DNA from 3 places in the Methylobacterium sp. HJ2 genome. Region 2 is predicted to be linked to each of the others. Evidence: riboswitches for the same ligand, from Rfam matches in the RefSeq annotation. Region 2 holds a riboswitch; each other region holds the start of a gene.
What was found. Region 2 has a riboswitch for cobalamin ahead of ACS5RC_RS06525 (TonB-dependent receptor). Riboswitches for the same ligand answer to the same signal wherever they lie in the genome.
Positions count from the first base shown of each region.

Region 1: another riboswitch for cobalamin. It lies ahead of ACS5RC_RS20855 (CbtB domain-containing protein); the one in region 2 lies ahead of ACS5RC_RS06525 (TonB-dependent receptor).
Region 3: another riboswitch for cobalamin. It lies ahead of ACS5RC_RS12120 (TonB-dependent receptor); the one in region 2 lies ahead of ACS5RC_RS06525 (TonB-dependent receptor).

Region 1 is NZ_JBWJYM010000009.1:140,047-144,527, reverse strand. It holds gene cobN (cobaltochelatase subunit CobN) at 1-620, opposite strand, end outside; gene ACS5RC_RS20875 (hypothetical protein) at 622-744, opposite strand; gene cobW (cobalamin biosynthesis protein CobW) at 821-1,855, opposite strand; gene ACS5RC_RS20865 (DUF1636 family protein) at 1,872-2,246, opposite strand; gene ACS5RC_RS20860 (CbtA family protein) at 2,239-2,982, opposite strand; gene ACS5RC_RS20855 (CbtB domain-containing protein) at 3,004-3,186, opposite strand; cobalamin riboswitch at 3,224-3,414, opposite strand; gene cobU (bifunctional adenosylcobinamide kinase/adenosylcobinamide-phosphate guanylyltransferase) at 3,493-4,023, shown strand; gene cobO (cob(I)yrinic acid a,c-diamide adenosyltransferase) at 4,029-4,481, shown strand, end outside.
Region 2 is NZ_JBWJYM010000002.1:416,142-420,622, reverse strand. It holds gene ACS5RC_RS06545 (cytochrome P450) at 1-95, opposite strand, end outside; gene fumC (class II fumarate hydratase) at 247-1,668, shown strand; gene ACS5RC_RS06535 (DUF4169 family protein) at 1,722-1,949, shown strand; gene ACS5RC_RS06530 (ribbon-helix-helix domain-containing protein) at 1,946-2,206, shown strand; cobalamin riboswitch at 2,224-2,436, shown strand; gene ACS5RC_RS06525 (TonB-dependent receptor) at 2,627-4,481, shown strand, end outside.
Region 3 is NZ_JBWJYM010000004.1:204,331-208,811, reverse strand. It holds gene ACS5RC_RS12125 (PepSY domain-containing protein) at 1-1,115, opposite strand, end outside; gene ACS5RC_RS12120 (TonB-dependent receptor) at 1,115-3,295, opposite strand; cobalamin riboswitch at 3,586-3,812, opposite strand; gene ACS5RC_RS12115 (hypothetical protein) at 3,942-4,256, opposite strand; gene ACS5RC_RS12110 (phasin) at 4,396-4,481, opposite strand, start outside.

The sequences.
Region 1 (4,481 bases), on a different contig from region 2:
ACGAGGGCGTGGCCGCGGGCCTCCGGCATGACGGTGGCGCCGAGGGCGAGCGCGTGGGGAAGCCTCACCGGGCCGCAGCCGGGACAGCAGGGGAATCCGCGGGGCAGGGGAGCCGGGGGCTCGACGGCGAGCGCGCGCCCGGTCTCGACCGCGAGCCGCCGCAGCATCTGGCGGAGGTTGGCCGGCCCGCCGGCGCGGAAATAGGCGTCGAGCACGGGAGCGAGCTCCGGCGCCGTCGTGAAGGCGTCGAGCCGGGGGTCGGGCCGGTCGTCGCCCGGCAGCACCACGAGGCGGATGCCGCGCGCGCGCGCCGCCGCGGCGCAGCGCTCGATGCCGTAGCGCCAGTAATCGAGGCCGCCGAGGCAACGGATCACCACGATCCTGGCCTTGGCCACCACCGTCTCGACGTAGAGGTCGACCGACATCGGATGGCGCAGGCGCGCGAGCTTGGCCAGCCGCAGGCTCGGCATCGCCGCGCTCTCCGCCGCGAGGGCGTTGGCGACGCCGAGGAGGTCGGAATCCGTGAAGGAGAGCAGCACGATCTCGCCGGGCGCCTGCCCGAGATCGACGGCCGCCTCGCCCTCGTCGAGGGAGACCGTATCGATGCGGATCAGGTGCATGTCAGGCCGCCGGGCCCGGCGGGACATCCCCGGCGAGCCGCACGGAGCCCGGGAAGGCGACGCCCACGCGTTCGAAGCGCTCCGCCTGGCCCTCCTGCCCGGCGGAGACCGCCTCGTCGCTCATGGGTTCGTGTCTGCGGTCGCGCATCCGGGTTCGCTCAAGCGGGCGACGAGACTGTACCGCGGCCGCCGGGCAACGCCTAACCGGCCAGGGCGGCGGCCACCGCGTCGCGGTCGAAGCCCTTGAGACCGATCACCACGAGCGTGCCGTCGCGCGCCTCGGTGGCGCGCCAGGGCCGGTCGAAATGGTGGCTTACCCGGCGCCCGACACCCTGGACCACGAGGCGCATCGGCTTGCCCTCGACAGCGGCGAAGCCCTTGATCCGCAGCACGCCCGCCGTCTCGGCGGCCCGCTCGACGCGGGCAGCGAGGTCGCCGGGCGTCGCGGCGGGACGGATCGGCAGGGCCACCGTCTCGAAGTCGTCGTGGTCGTGGTCCTCGCCCGCGCCGTGATGCGAGGGGCGGGCGTCGAGGTCGTCCTCGGCGGCGGCGGCGAGGCCGAGGAGCACCCGCGGATCGATCGCGCCCCGCTCGGTCTCCACCACCTTCACGGCACGCGGCAGCTGCGCCTCCACCTCAGCGCGAACCCGCGCGCGGGTCCCGGCGTCGATCAGGTCGGCCTTGTTGAGCACCACGAGATCGGCGCAGAGGAGCTGGTCCTCGAACACCTCCTCCAGGGGATTGTCGTGATCGACCGCGGAGTCGGCGGCGCGCTGGGCGGCCGAGGCCTCCGGGTCGTCGGCGAAGACGCCGGCGGCGACGGCCGGGCCATCCACCACCGCGACGACGCCGTCCACTGTCACCCGGCCGCGGATCGCCGGCCACTGGAAGGCCTGCACGAGGGGCTTGGGCAGGGCGAGGCCCGAGGTCTCGATCAGGATGTGCTCCGGCGGATCGGCCCGGTCGAGCAGGCTCGTCAGCGCCGGCACGAAATCGTCGGCCACGGTGCAGCAGATGCAGCCGTTCGGTAGCTCGACGATCGACTCCTCGGTGCAGCCCTCGACGCCGCAGGCGGCCAGGAACGACTTGTCGAAGCCGACATCGCCGAACTCGTTGACCAGGATGGCGAGGCGGCGCCCGCCGGCGTTCTCGATCACGTGGCGCACCAGGGTCGTCTTGCCGGCTCCGAGGAAGCCGGTGACGATGGTGCACGGGACCTTGCTGACGATGCTCATGCGGGTCTCGGCGTTCTCACTCCGCGCGGGGCGGAAACGGGGGAATGCGGGCGATCACGCCCGTGCGGAAGGCCTTGGGGCGCTGCTTCCACGGAACGATGCCGTCGGGCGTCCCGGCATAGAGGCCGACGCCCTCCAGGATGGTCCGCGCCGACTCGGCCGGGTCGAGATCGCCGTAGACGTAGGTCCAGCGGTCGTGGGCAGCGACCGCGACGGTGCAGGGCCGCTTGCAGACCGAGAGGCACTCGACGCCCTCGATGCGCAGGTCCGTCCCCTCTTGCGCGGCCGCGCGGAGCGCCTCGAGCAGGCGTGCGCCCGCGCGCGGGCCGTCCGGATCGTCGCCCTCGGCCCGGCAGGTCGTGCACACGTAGAGGATCGTCGCCTCAGCCACGCGCCCGGCCCTCACGCGCCGGGGCAGAGCGGCCGAAAGCCTGCCAAGCCCAGCCGAAGGCGAGCCCGATCACCGCCCAGAACACGAAGCCGACCGCGAGCGAGCGGGCGGCGAACTGCGCGGCGAGGCCCGCGGGCAGCTCGGACTTGGCTGCCGCCACCTCCGGCGCGCCGGCGATGTGGGGCGCCACGATCAGCACGAGCCCGCCCGCGATGGCGATCGCGCTGCGGCGGATCGCGATGAGATAGAGGCCCATGCCGGTCGCCGCGGCCGTCATCGCCCACCAGGCCTGCCGGGCGGCGAGCGGCGCGGCCTCGCTCCCCGGAAGCTCCGGCGGCAGGCCGAGGGCCGGCGCCAGGGCGACGCTGAGGAAACCCGCCACCGCGAAGCCGAGCGCCCGCTCGGGCGTCGGGTCGCGTCCGAGCGCCAGCATCACGGCGCCGAGGAGCAGCGCGTAGCCCACGCCGCCGACGAGCGTCGCGAGCCCGGTGAACACCATGCGCGGCAACCCCTCGCCGGGCTGCCACTCGGGCGCGGATTCGGGCGCGGCGTGGTCGTGCGCCGGAACGGCGTGCGCCAGCACGATCGGCAGCGTCCGAGCGGCCTGTGCATCGTGCGTCTCGAAGCGCTCGGCCGCGATGATCAGCGGGGAGGTGAGGGCGATCTGGAGGCCTGTCGCGACCACGGCCGCGAGGAAGCCGGCGGCGAGCGCCGCCGACAGGAGCCGGACAATCATGAAGCGGGCTGCTTCAGGCGGTCAGTGGCAGGGGAAGTTCTGGGTGTGCCGGAAATCGTGCGCCGCGTTGTGCAGCGCCGAGGCCGGCGAGAAGCCCGCGAGGAACACGAGGCCGAGCCCGAGGCAGGCGGCCAGCAGGACGGCGCCGAGGCGCTCGTTCGTGCGGGTGCCGGCGAGGGTCTGCGATTGGGTCAGCGTCGTCATGGTCTGGCGTCTCCGGCCGCCCCACCGGCGGCGTTCGAGGAATGGTCGGGGGACGGCAGGTCTCCTGGCTCGCGGATCCTCGCGCCTGCCGCCTTCCCGGCTCTCGCCGGTGGCCTCTGGCAGGAACTCGCCGCTTACAGTTGCGGGGGCAGCCGCGGAATCGGGTTTCCCCTCACCGCATTCCCTTTTTCACCCTCTCGCGAGGGCACCGTCCTCGATCGGTCATAGCCTGTCGCGGTCCCCCGCACAACGCGCCTGCGGCCCCGACGGCTTTGACGATCGCGTCATGCCGGGGCAAAGGGGCGCATGCTTCAGACCGAACCGCGGATGACATTGGTGCTCGGCGGCGCGCGCTCGGGGAAGAGCGCCTACGCGGAGGCGCTGATCGAGCGGAGTCCGGCGCCCTGGCTCTACCTCGCCACTGCCGAGATCTACGACGCGGAGATGCGCGCACGCATCGACGAGCACCGTGCGCGGCGCTCCGCCGCCTGGATCACCCGCGACGTGCCGCTGGCGCTGCCGGAGGCGGTGGCGGCGGCGGCCGGCCCGGTGCTCGTCGATTGCCTGACGCTGTGGCTCACCAACCTGATCCTGTCGGAGGCCGACGTCGAGGCGGCGAGCCTCGCCCTGGGCGAGGCTTGCGCCGCCGCGGCCGGGCCGGTCGTGCTCGTGGGCAACGAGGTCGGCCTCGGCATCGTGCCGGACAACGCCCTCGCCCGCCGTTTCCGCGACGCCGCCGGCCGGCTGCACCAGCGGCTCGCCCGGCAGGCCGACCGGGTGGTGTTCACCGTTGCGGGCCTGCCGATGATCGTGAAACCTGCCGGAGGCCTGCCGTGACCGACATCGTGACCACGCAGAACGCGGAGGCCCAACGCCACCGCGAGAAGATGGCGAACCGCAAGGCGGTCCAGGATGCCGAGGTCGCGGGCAAGACGATCGAGAAGGGGCTTCTGATCGTCCATACCGGCCCGGGCAAGGGCAAGTCGACGGCGGCGCTCGGGCTGATGCTGCGGGCGCTCGGGCGCGGCTGGCGCGTCGGCATGGTGCAGTTCATCAAGGGCGGCTGGGACACGGGCGAGCGCCACGCGGTCGAGGTCTTCGGCGACCGCGTCTCCTGGCACACGCTCGGCGAGGGCTTCACCTGGGAGACGCAGGACAAGGCGCGCGACATCGCCGCCTGCCGGGTGGCCTGGGAGCGGGCGCTGGCCCTCATGGCCGAGCCGAGCCTGCGCCTCCTCGTCCTCGACGAGCTCAACATCGCGCTCCGCTACGCTTATCTCGACCTCGACGTGGTG
Region 2 (4,481 bases):
AACGCGAAGAGCGTCATCGGCGTGCGCCGCGGCGGCGGCACGGAGGGACGGAACCGGTCCGGGTGCGGGGCGGCGGGCGGCGCGGTCTCGAGGATCGTCGGCATGCGGCTCCGGGGGCGCGGCAGGGCGGGCGCGGGGGGGCGTACAGGCCGCGCCGTTTGTCGGGAGGCCGCGGCGCGGGCCGTTCGCGTTTCGGGCCCGCCTTCGCTAAGTAGGCACCGCACTGCACCAGACGTAGAGGCCACGATGTCGCCCACCGAGTCCGGCACCCCGACCGCCACCCGTACCGAATCCGACACCTTCGGTCCGATCGAGGTTCCGGCCCACCGGTACTGGGGTGCGCAGACGCAGCGCTCGATCCAGAATTTCCGCATCGGCACCGAGCACATGCCGGCGCCGCTCGTCCACGCGCTCGGCATCGTCAAGCAGGCCGCCGCCCTGGTGAACAAGGACCTCGGCGCTCTCGAGCCCAGGATCGCCGACGCGATCGCGGACTCCGCCGCCGAGGTGGTGGCGGGTCGCTACGACGACGAGTTCCCCCTGGTGGTCTGGCAGACGGGCTCGGGCACCCAGTCGAACATGAACGCCAACGAGGTGATCGCGAGCCTCGCCAACGAGCGGCTCGGCGGGCAGCGCGGCGGCAAGGCGCCCGTGCACCCCAACGACCATTGCAACCGCGGCCAGTCCTCGAACGACACCTTCCCGACCGCCATGCACATCGCGGTGGCCCGCGAGATCCAGGAGCGGCTCCTGCCCGCGCTCTCGCACCTGCACGGGGCGCTCGACGCCAAGTCCAAGGCGTTCGAGAGCATCGTGAAGATCGGCCGCACCCACCTGCAGGACGCGACGCCCGTCTCCCTCGGCCAGGAATTCTCCGGCTACGCCGCGCAGGTGGCGCTCGGCGGCGCGCGCATCGCCGCGACGCTGCCGGGCGTGCTGGCGCTGGCCCAGGGCGGCACCGCCGTCGGCACCGGCCTCAACGCGCATCCCGACTTCGCCGTGAAGTTCGCCGCCAAGGTGGCCGAGCTGACCGGGCTGCCCTTCACCTCGGCCGACAACAAGTTCGAGGCGCTCGCCACCCACGACGCCCTGGTGTTCACCCAAGGGGCGCTGTCGGCGCTCGCCGCCGGCCTGTTCAAGATCGCCCAGGACATCCGCTTCCTGGGCTCGGGCCCGCGTTCGGGCCTCGGCGAGCTGTCGCTCCCCGAGAACGAGCCGGGCTCCTCGATCATGCCCGGCAAGGTCAACCCGACCCAGTGCGAGGCCCTGACGATGGTCTGCGCCCAGGTGATCGGCAACGGCACCACCGTGAGCTTTGCCGGCTCGCAGGGCAATTTCGAGCTGAACGTGTTCAAGCCGGTGATCGCCAACGCGGTGCTGCAATCGGTGCGGCTCCTGGCGGACGCGGCCGTGAGCTTCACCGACAATTGCGTCGTCGGCATCAAGGCCAACGAGGACAAGATCGCCGACCTGATGAGCCGCTCGCTGATGCTGGTCACCGCGCTCGCGCCCTCGATCGGCTACGACAAGGCCGCCGAGATCGCCAAGACCGCGCACAAGAACGGCACCACCCTCAAGCAGGAGGCCCTGCGCCTCGGCTACGTGACGGAGGACGAGTTCGAGCGCGTGGTGCGGCCGGAGACGATGCTGGCGCCCAGCGCCGAGTGAGCCCGGCGCCGGCGCGGACGATCCCGCGCCGGCCCGAACCCAGGATGGATCGCATGGCCGAGATCATCAACCTGCGCCAGGCCCGGAAGGCGCGGGAGAAGGCGGGCAAGGAGGCCCAGGCCGCCGAGAACCGGATCGCCTTCGGTCGTCCGAAGAAGGCCAGGACCCTGCAGGAGAAGCGCAAGGCCCTGGAGGAGACCCGCCACGAGGGGCACCGGCTGGGCCAAGGGCCGGAGCACCGGCCGGAGCACGAGCCGGAGCGGGACGAGCCCGGGGCGTGAGCGGCATCCGCAAGCGCTCGGTTCTGATCGCGGGCCATCCCACCAGCGTCTCCCTGGAAGAGCCGTTCTGGGAAGCCCTGCGCGAGGCGGCCGCCGCGCGTGGGCAATCGGTGCAGGCGCTGATCGGTGCGATCGACGCGGGACGCGGCGCGCAGAACCTGTCCTCGGCGATCCGGGTCTTCGTGCTCGCAGCCGCGCGATCCGGGGTTGTGGCCGACGGACGACAGGGGCCCGCAAACCGGCCGGATCCGGATTGACCGTCACGGCTCCCGCCCCTCTAGTGCGGGGCGACGGTTCCCCGCGAGGGGATCAAAAGGGAACGCGGTGAGGGCCAGCCCGGGAGGGATCCGCCCGAAGCCGCGGCTGCCCCCGCAACTGTGAGCGGCGAGCCTTCCGCCAGCACGTCACTGGATGAGCTTCATCCGGGAAGACGGCGAGAGGGCAGCGACCCGCGAGCCAGGAGACCTGCCGTCGGCCGTGGTCACACGCGAAACGCGTCGGGCGGGGTGTCCCGACGGGTGCCGGGACGTCCGTGCCGAGGCTCGGACGGCACGGCCTCGTTCGCGGTGACGTGCCGCAGCCGCCCGCGAGGCTCCGTGTCCGCCACCGCGCCGATCAGACGATCCCGCCGCATCCTGGCCAGGACCGCCTGGGCCTGCGCCGCATCCCTCTCGCTCATGCCCGCCCGGGCTCGCGCCGCGCCCGGGCCGGAGGCGGTCGATCTCGCCGAAATCTCCGTCGTCGCCGCCGATCCCGCCGCCTCCCGCGAGCCGGCTGCCAATGCCGCCGCGGTCGGCGGCGTCACCGGCATCGGGGGCGGCCTGCGCCGCGTCGATGCGGCGAGCGCGGGCCTCCTCTCGGGCGCGCAGGTCAACAGCCGGCCGGTCACCCGGCCCGGCGAGGTGCTCGAGGCGGTGCCGGGCCTGATCGTCACGCAGCACTCGGGCGAGGGCAAGGCCAACCAGTTCTTCCTGCGCGGGTTCAACCTCGACCACGGCAGCGACATCGCCATCTCGGTGGACGGCATGCCCGTCAACCTGCGCACCCATGCGCACGGCCAGGGCTACGCCGATCTCAACTTCCTGATCCCCGAGCTCGTCGGCGCGGTGGAGTTCCACAAGGGCCCCTATTTCGTGCGCGACGGCGACTTCGCCTCGGCGGGCTCCGTGCGGATCGACTATCTCGACACGGTCGCACGGAACGTCGCGCTGACCGCGATCGGGTCCTTCGGCTACAAGCGCGCTCTGACCATCGCCTCCACGCCGCTGGGCGCGGGCAACCTGCTGGTGGCGGGCGAGGCGCAGACCTACGACGGGCCCTGGGACGTGCCGGATCGGCTCGCCAAGCTGAACGGCGTCGTCCGCTACAGCCAGGGCACGGCCCTCGACGGCCTCTCCGTCACGGGCATGGCCTACTGGGCCACGTGGAACGCCACCAACCAGATCCCCGAGCGGGCGGTGGCCGAGGGCCTCATCGGCCGCTACGGCACCCTCGACCCGACCGATGGCGGCGATACCGGCCGCTTCTCGCTCTCGGGCCGCTGGAGTCGGACGGGCGAGGCCGGCATCACCCGAGCCTCGGGCTACCTCATCCGCTACCGGATGAACCTCTGGAACGACTTCACCTACCGCCTCAACGATCCCGTCAACGGTGACCAGTTCCGCCAGCGCGACGACCGGGTGCTCGGCGGCGGCGAGATCTCCCACGTCTTCCCGGGCGATCTGCTCGGCCTGCCGATGGAGAACGAGATCGGCGTGCAGACACGCACCGACGCGATCCGGGTCGGGCTGTTCAACACCGCCAACCGGCTCACCCGCTCGACCGTGCTCGACGACCGGGTGCTGGAGACGAGCGGGGCGTTCTACTACGAGAACCGCCTGCGCTGGACCGACTGGCTGCGCACCAGCGTAGGCGTCCGGGCGGACGGCTACTATGCCGAGGTCCGCTCCGACACGGCCGCCAATGCGGGGCGGGTCCGCGACGGCATCGTCAACCCGAAGCTCGGCCTCGTGCTCGGCCCCTGGCTCGATACCGAACTCTACGTGAATTACGGCGGCGGCTTCCACTCGAACGACGTGCGCGGCGTGACCGCCACGGTGGATCCCGCGAGCCCCCTCTTCACCGTCCAGCGTGCCCCCTTCCTGGTGCCCTCGACCGGCTACGAGGTCGGGGTCCGCAACCGCAGCATCGCCGGGCTGGAGACCGCGGTCGCGCTGTTCCGGCTCGATTTCGCCTCCGAGAACCTGTTCCAGGGCGACACCGGCACCACCGAGCCGAGCCGGCCGACCCGCCGCTTCGGCGTCGAGTGGACGAACCGCTACGCGGTGACGCCCTGGCTGCGGCTGGAGGGCGACCTCACCGTCACCAACGCGCGCTTCTCCGACGCCGACCCGGCCGGCAACCGGGTGCCGGAGGCGCCGACCACCATCGCCTCGGCGGGGATCACGCTGGGCGAGGGGCTCGGCTGGTTCGGCGCGATGCGGGTCCGCTACTTCGGGCCCCGCCCCCTGATCGAGGACAATGCGGTGCGCT
Region 3 (4,481 bases), on a different contig from region 2:
GCCCCCCGCAGGCGCCCGGCCGCGACGGCGTTCGCGGCCGCCGCGGCGATCATGGCCGGATCGGGTGCGGCACCGGCGCCTCCCGCGCCGCGCCCGTCATCCGCCGCCGCCCACCAGCGCCCGCCGAGCGCGACGAACCGGACCCGGCGCGTCCCGGGCGGCGCGAGGCGCGCGAGCGCCGCCGCGTCGATCCCGACCGGGCCCGGAATGCCCGCGTAGGCGGCGAGGATCGCGGCGGGCGGCGCGGCCGCAGAGAACCAGCGGTTCGGATTCATCGAGAGCCACCCGCTGAGGATGAAGGCGGTGAGCCCGAGGCCTCCGGCGAGTCCCGCGAGGTGGTGCCAGCGCGCCAGCCCGCGATAGGGCGTCACCCGGCCGGCGGCGTAGCGCCGCCGCAGCCGCAGGCGCCAGATCCCGATCGTGCCGCCGCTGAGGGCGCCCAGCGCGGCGAGCCCGGACAGCCAGAGCAGGAGGGTCCGCCACAGCTCCGCCCGGGCGCGCAGGGGTGTCAGGTAGATCCAGTGCGGCACCGAGCCGAGCCAGTTCCAGGCGCGCTCGGACCGGGTGGTGTCGAGGGCGATCTCGCCGGTGTGCCGCGAGACGTAGAGCTCGGTTCCCGCCGCATCGCCCAGCGCGACCTTCAGGAAGGGCCGCAGCGGGTCGTAGCGGGCCGTGACGGTCCACTGGTCGCGCTCGACCGGATCGCTCCGCGCCGCCGGGCCGCCACTGGCAATGCGCAGCGCCTCCGCGTCCGAGACCGGCCCGAGCCGGGCGCCGCTCTCCGCCGACACGGTGGTGCGCGCCCCGTCCCGGCCGACGATCCGGTAGACCGGCACGGAGTCGCGCATCTCGAGGCCGAAGCTGGCCGGCGCCTCGGCGAGCCCGGCCGCGGCGAGCGCCGCGTCGGCGGATATAGCGATCCGCGCCCCGTCGATCGGCGGCAGCCGGTCGAGGCTCTCGGATGCCGTCAGCACCGGGAACGGCACGTACAGCATCACGAGACCCGAGCCGATCCACAGGGCGAAGAACAGCCCGGTGGCGATCCCGATCCAGCGATGCCCGAGGATCAGCCAGCGCCGGCCGAGCTTGCCGAGCCGCCGCAGGCCGCGACGCATCACCACGTCACCGTATAGGCGACTTCGACCGAGCGCGGCCGGCCGAGGAGCCAGTTGGTCCCCACCCCGCCGACCGCGTTGCCGCTGATCGCGTAGACCGTGTCGAACAGGTTGTAGACGCGGAGCGACAGCCGGGATTCCGCAGTGACCTGATGGTCGAGGACGAGGTTGGCGAGGGTGTAGCCCGGGCGCCGCGCGGTGTTGCCGAAATCGCTGTAGACCGAGCCGACGTTCTGCAGGCCCATCCGCGCCGTCCAGGCCCGGTCGAGGTCCCAAATCAGCCAGAGGTTCGCCACCCGCTCCGGCACGTCGATCGGCTGGTTGCCGGCATAGGAGACCGTCGCGCCGCCCACGCTCTGGTCGAACCGCTCGTAGCGGGCTTGCAGCAGGGCGATGTTGCCGTCGAGGCGCCAGCTCGGGGCGAAGCGCCAGCCGAGGGCCAGCTCGACGCCGTGCGAGGATTGGCTCCCGACCTGCGTCGCCAGGGTCGGCTGGCCGGGCACCGCCGAGATCAGGTTGTCCTTGACGATGCGGTAGCCCGCCAGCGTCCATTCCAGCGCCCCGTCGAAGGCAAGGCCCTTGGCGCCGACCTCGATCTGCGTGCCGGTGGCGAGCTGGAAGCCGGCGAGCGACTGCGACAGGGTGATGAGGCTGTTCACCGGATCTGTGGCGAAGCTGTACTGGGCGTAGAGCGCGCTGTCCGGCGTCGGATTGTAGACGAGGCCGAAGCGGTATCCGAGCGCCTGGAAGCTCCGCTCGAACGCGGCGCCCGTCTGCAAGTCCTGGCGGCGGAGGACCGGCATGTCGAGCCGGACTCCCGTCAGGAAAGAGAGCCGCTCGGTGAGGATCAGCCGGTCCTCGGCGAAGACCGAGGCTTGGCTCGTCCGCGTCGCGTAGGCGGGCCGGGCGCGGCCCTCCTGCGGGAAGACGCCCGGATCGTAGCCGGTCAGCGGCACGCTGGTGCTCTGGTCGAAATAGAAGTTGTTGGTGTGCCGGAAATCGATGTGGTTCACGTCAAAGCCCGCCGCGAACTGGTTCGGCAGGCCGAACAGCGTGCCGCGCAGAGTGGCGTCGAGGCGGTCCCCGACCTGCTCCTGGCTGTGATAGATCTCCAGGTAATCGCCCCGGTCGACGAGGCCCGTTGCCCGGTTGAAGGCGTATTGCTCCACGTCGAGCCAGTGACGCCGGCTGGTCAGCCGGTAGGCCGTGTTGCGGATGGTGAGGTCCGCCGTGGGCGTCCACTCGGCCTTGAGCTGGGTCCAGGTGTCGGCCCAGGTGATCTTCGGATCGCGAACATTGTAGTTGGCGAACCGGATCAGGTCCGGGATCCGGCCGTTCACCAGCGGCGTGCCCCAGTAGCGCGCGGGCTCTTGGTAGCCGAGATCGTGGCTCAGGGTGACGGCGAAATCCGGGCTCGGCTGGAACAGGAGCGCCGCTGAGACCGCGAGGTTGCGGAAATCGCCGACCGGATGGACCCAGCCGTCGCCGCGGTTGCCGCTGAGGTTGAGGCGGTAGGCGAAGGTGTTGCCGAACTCGGCCTGCCCGAGCGCGCCGCCCGAATCGAAGGCGAGGCGGGCGATACCGTCCGTTCCGACCACGGCGCGCGCCGCGTTCACCGGCACGAAGACCGGCTTCTTGGGCACCACGTTGATCACGCCGCCGATCGCGCCGTCGCCGTAGAGCACGGAGGCCGGCCCGCGCAGCACATCGATGCGCTCGACGGTCCAGGTGTCGAACGGGAAGGTGACGGTGTTGGCGCCGACGTAGAACCGGGTGCCGTCGTAGAGCTGCTGGATCGAGTTCGGTCCCGCGAAGCCGCGCGCCGTGAAGGCGCCGTTGCCGTTGCCCGGCGAGGCGATGGAGGTGAGGCCGGTGGCGTCCTGGGTGACCGCGTCGGCGATGGTGTCCTGGCCGCGCAGCCGCGCCGTCTCGCCGGGGACGATATCGAGGCTCGCCGGAGTCTCCAGCGGTGTGAGGCCGAGGCGGCTCGCCGTCCGATCCGGCGTGCGCAGGTTCAGACCCGTCGGCACGGCGCGGGACGGGCCGACGCCTTCCCCCTCCACCGAGAGCTGGTCGAGGGTGACGGCGTCCTGCGCCGCGGCGGGACAGGCCGGCAGGACGAGGAGCAAACACAGGGGGGCCGCGGCGTGCGGCCCCGGACGGGCACGGTTTCGAGACATGGTGAGAGACGGTCCCAGCGCGGCGCTGCCGGACCCTCTGCCTCATTTGCAGTGTAATAACATTACAAATCTGGTGTCGATCGCGCCGAGGCGCGCGGGCGGGCGGCGCGTCGTCCCGCGGACGATGCGCTCTCGCATGCGGATCTCTGGCGTCTTTCGGAAACCGGGCATCGGGGACGGCGTCGCGGGCGCGCTTGCTGTGGCACGTCACCGCGAACGAGGCCGTGCCGTCCGAGCCTCGGCACGGACGTCCCAGCACCCGTCAGGACACCCCGCCCGACGCGTTTCGCGTGTGACCACGGCTGACGGCAGGTCTCCTGGCTCGCGGGTCGCTGCCCTCTCATCGTCTTCCCAGGCCCTGACCCTCGCGGATCCGGATGCCCAGTGACGCCGTGATGAAGGACTCGCCGCTTACAGTTGCGGGGACAGCCGCGGCTTCGGGCGGATCCCTCTCGGGCTTGCCCTCACCGCGTTCCCTTTTGATCCCCTCGCGGGGAACCGTCGCCGCCCAAGAGGCCCGAGGAAGCCGTCGGCGTCAATGGAGCGGGCGCGTTCTTCGAGGATTGTGCCCAGCCGGCGACACCGCAGCGCTTCCGCGACGGGCGTGGCCGCGGATCCCGACTCGAACGGATCCGGGAGCGGGCCCCTACGGCACCACGCGGCCGACCGCGGTCTGCGGCGGGCTGAACGCCACGATCGGCATGTCGCAGAAGCAGCGCGCGCCGAGGGGGCGCGGACCGGGCAGCGGGCAGGAATAGGGCTGCGGGCCCGAGAGGCCCTGCTGCACCGCATCGCAGTTAAAGCCGACCGGGCGGCGCGGATCCGGACGCACCGGGCGGTCGTAGCCGCCGCGGCGCGGGGGCGGCGCGACGTACTCATCGTACTGGGCGAGGGCCGGGCCGGCCGTGACCGCGGCCGCCAGCAGGACGGCCGCGAGGCCGAGATTGCGCTTCTGCCGCATGGACACTCTCTCCATCCCATCCGGACCACGCCGGTGCGGCCCCCTGATTCGCGGCAATGCGGGCGAAAACGAGACGGCCCGCCCCGGATACCGGAGCGGGCCGCCTTATCGACCGGTGTCGGCGAGGCCGACAACGCCGTTAGTGCGAGGCCTTCTCGGCGGCGTTCTGGGCGTCATGCATGGTCTGCTGGGCGGTGTTGGCACCCTGCTCCATCGCCTTGCGGG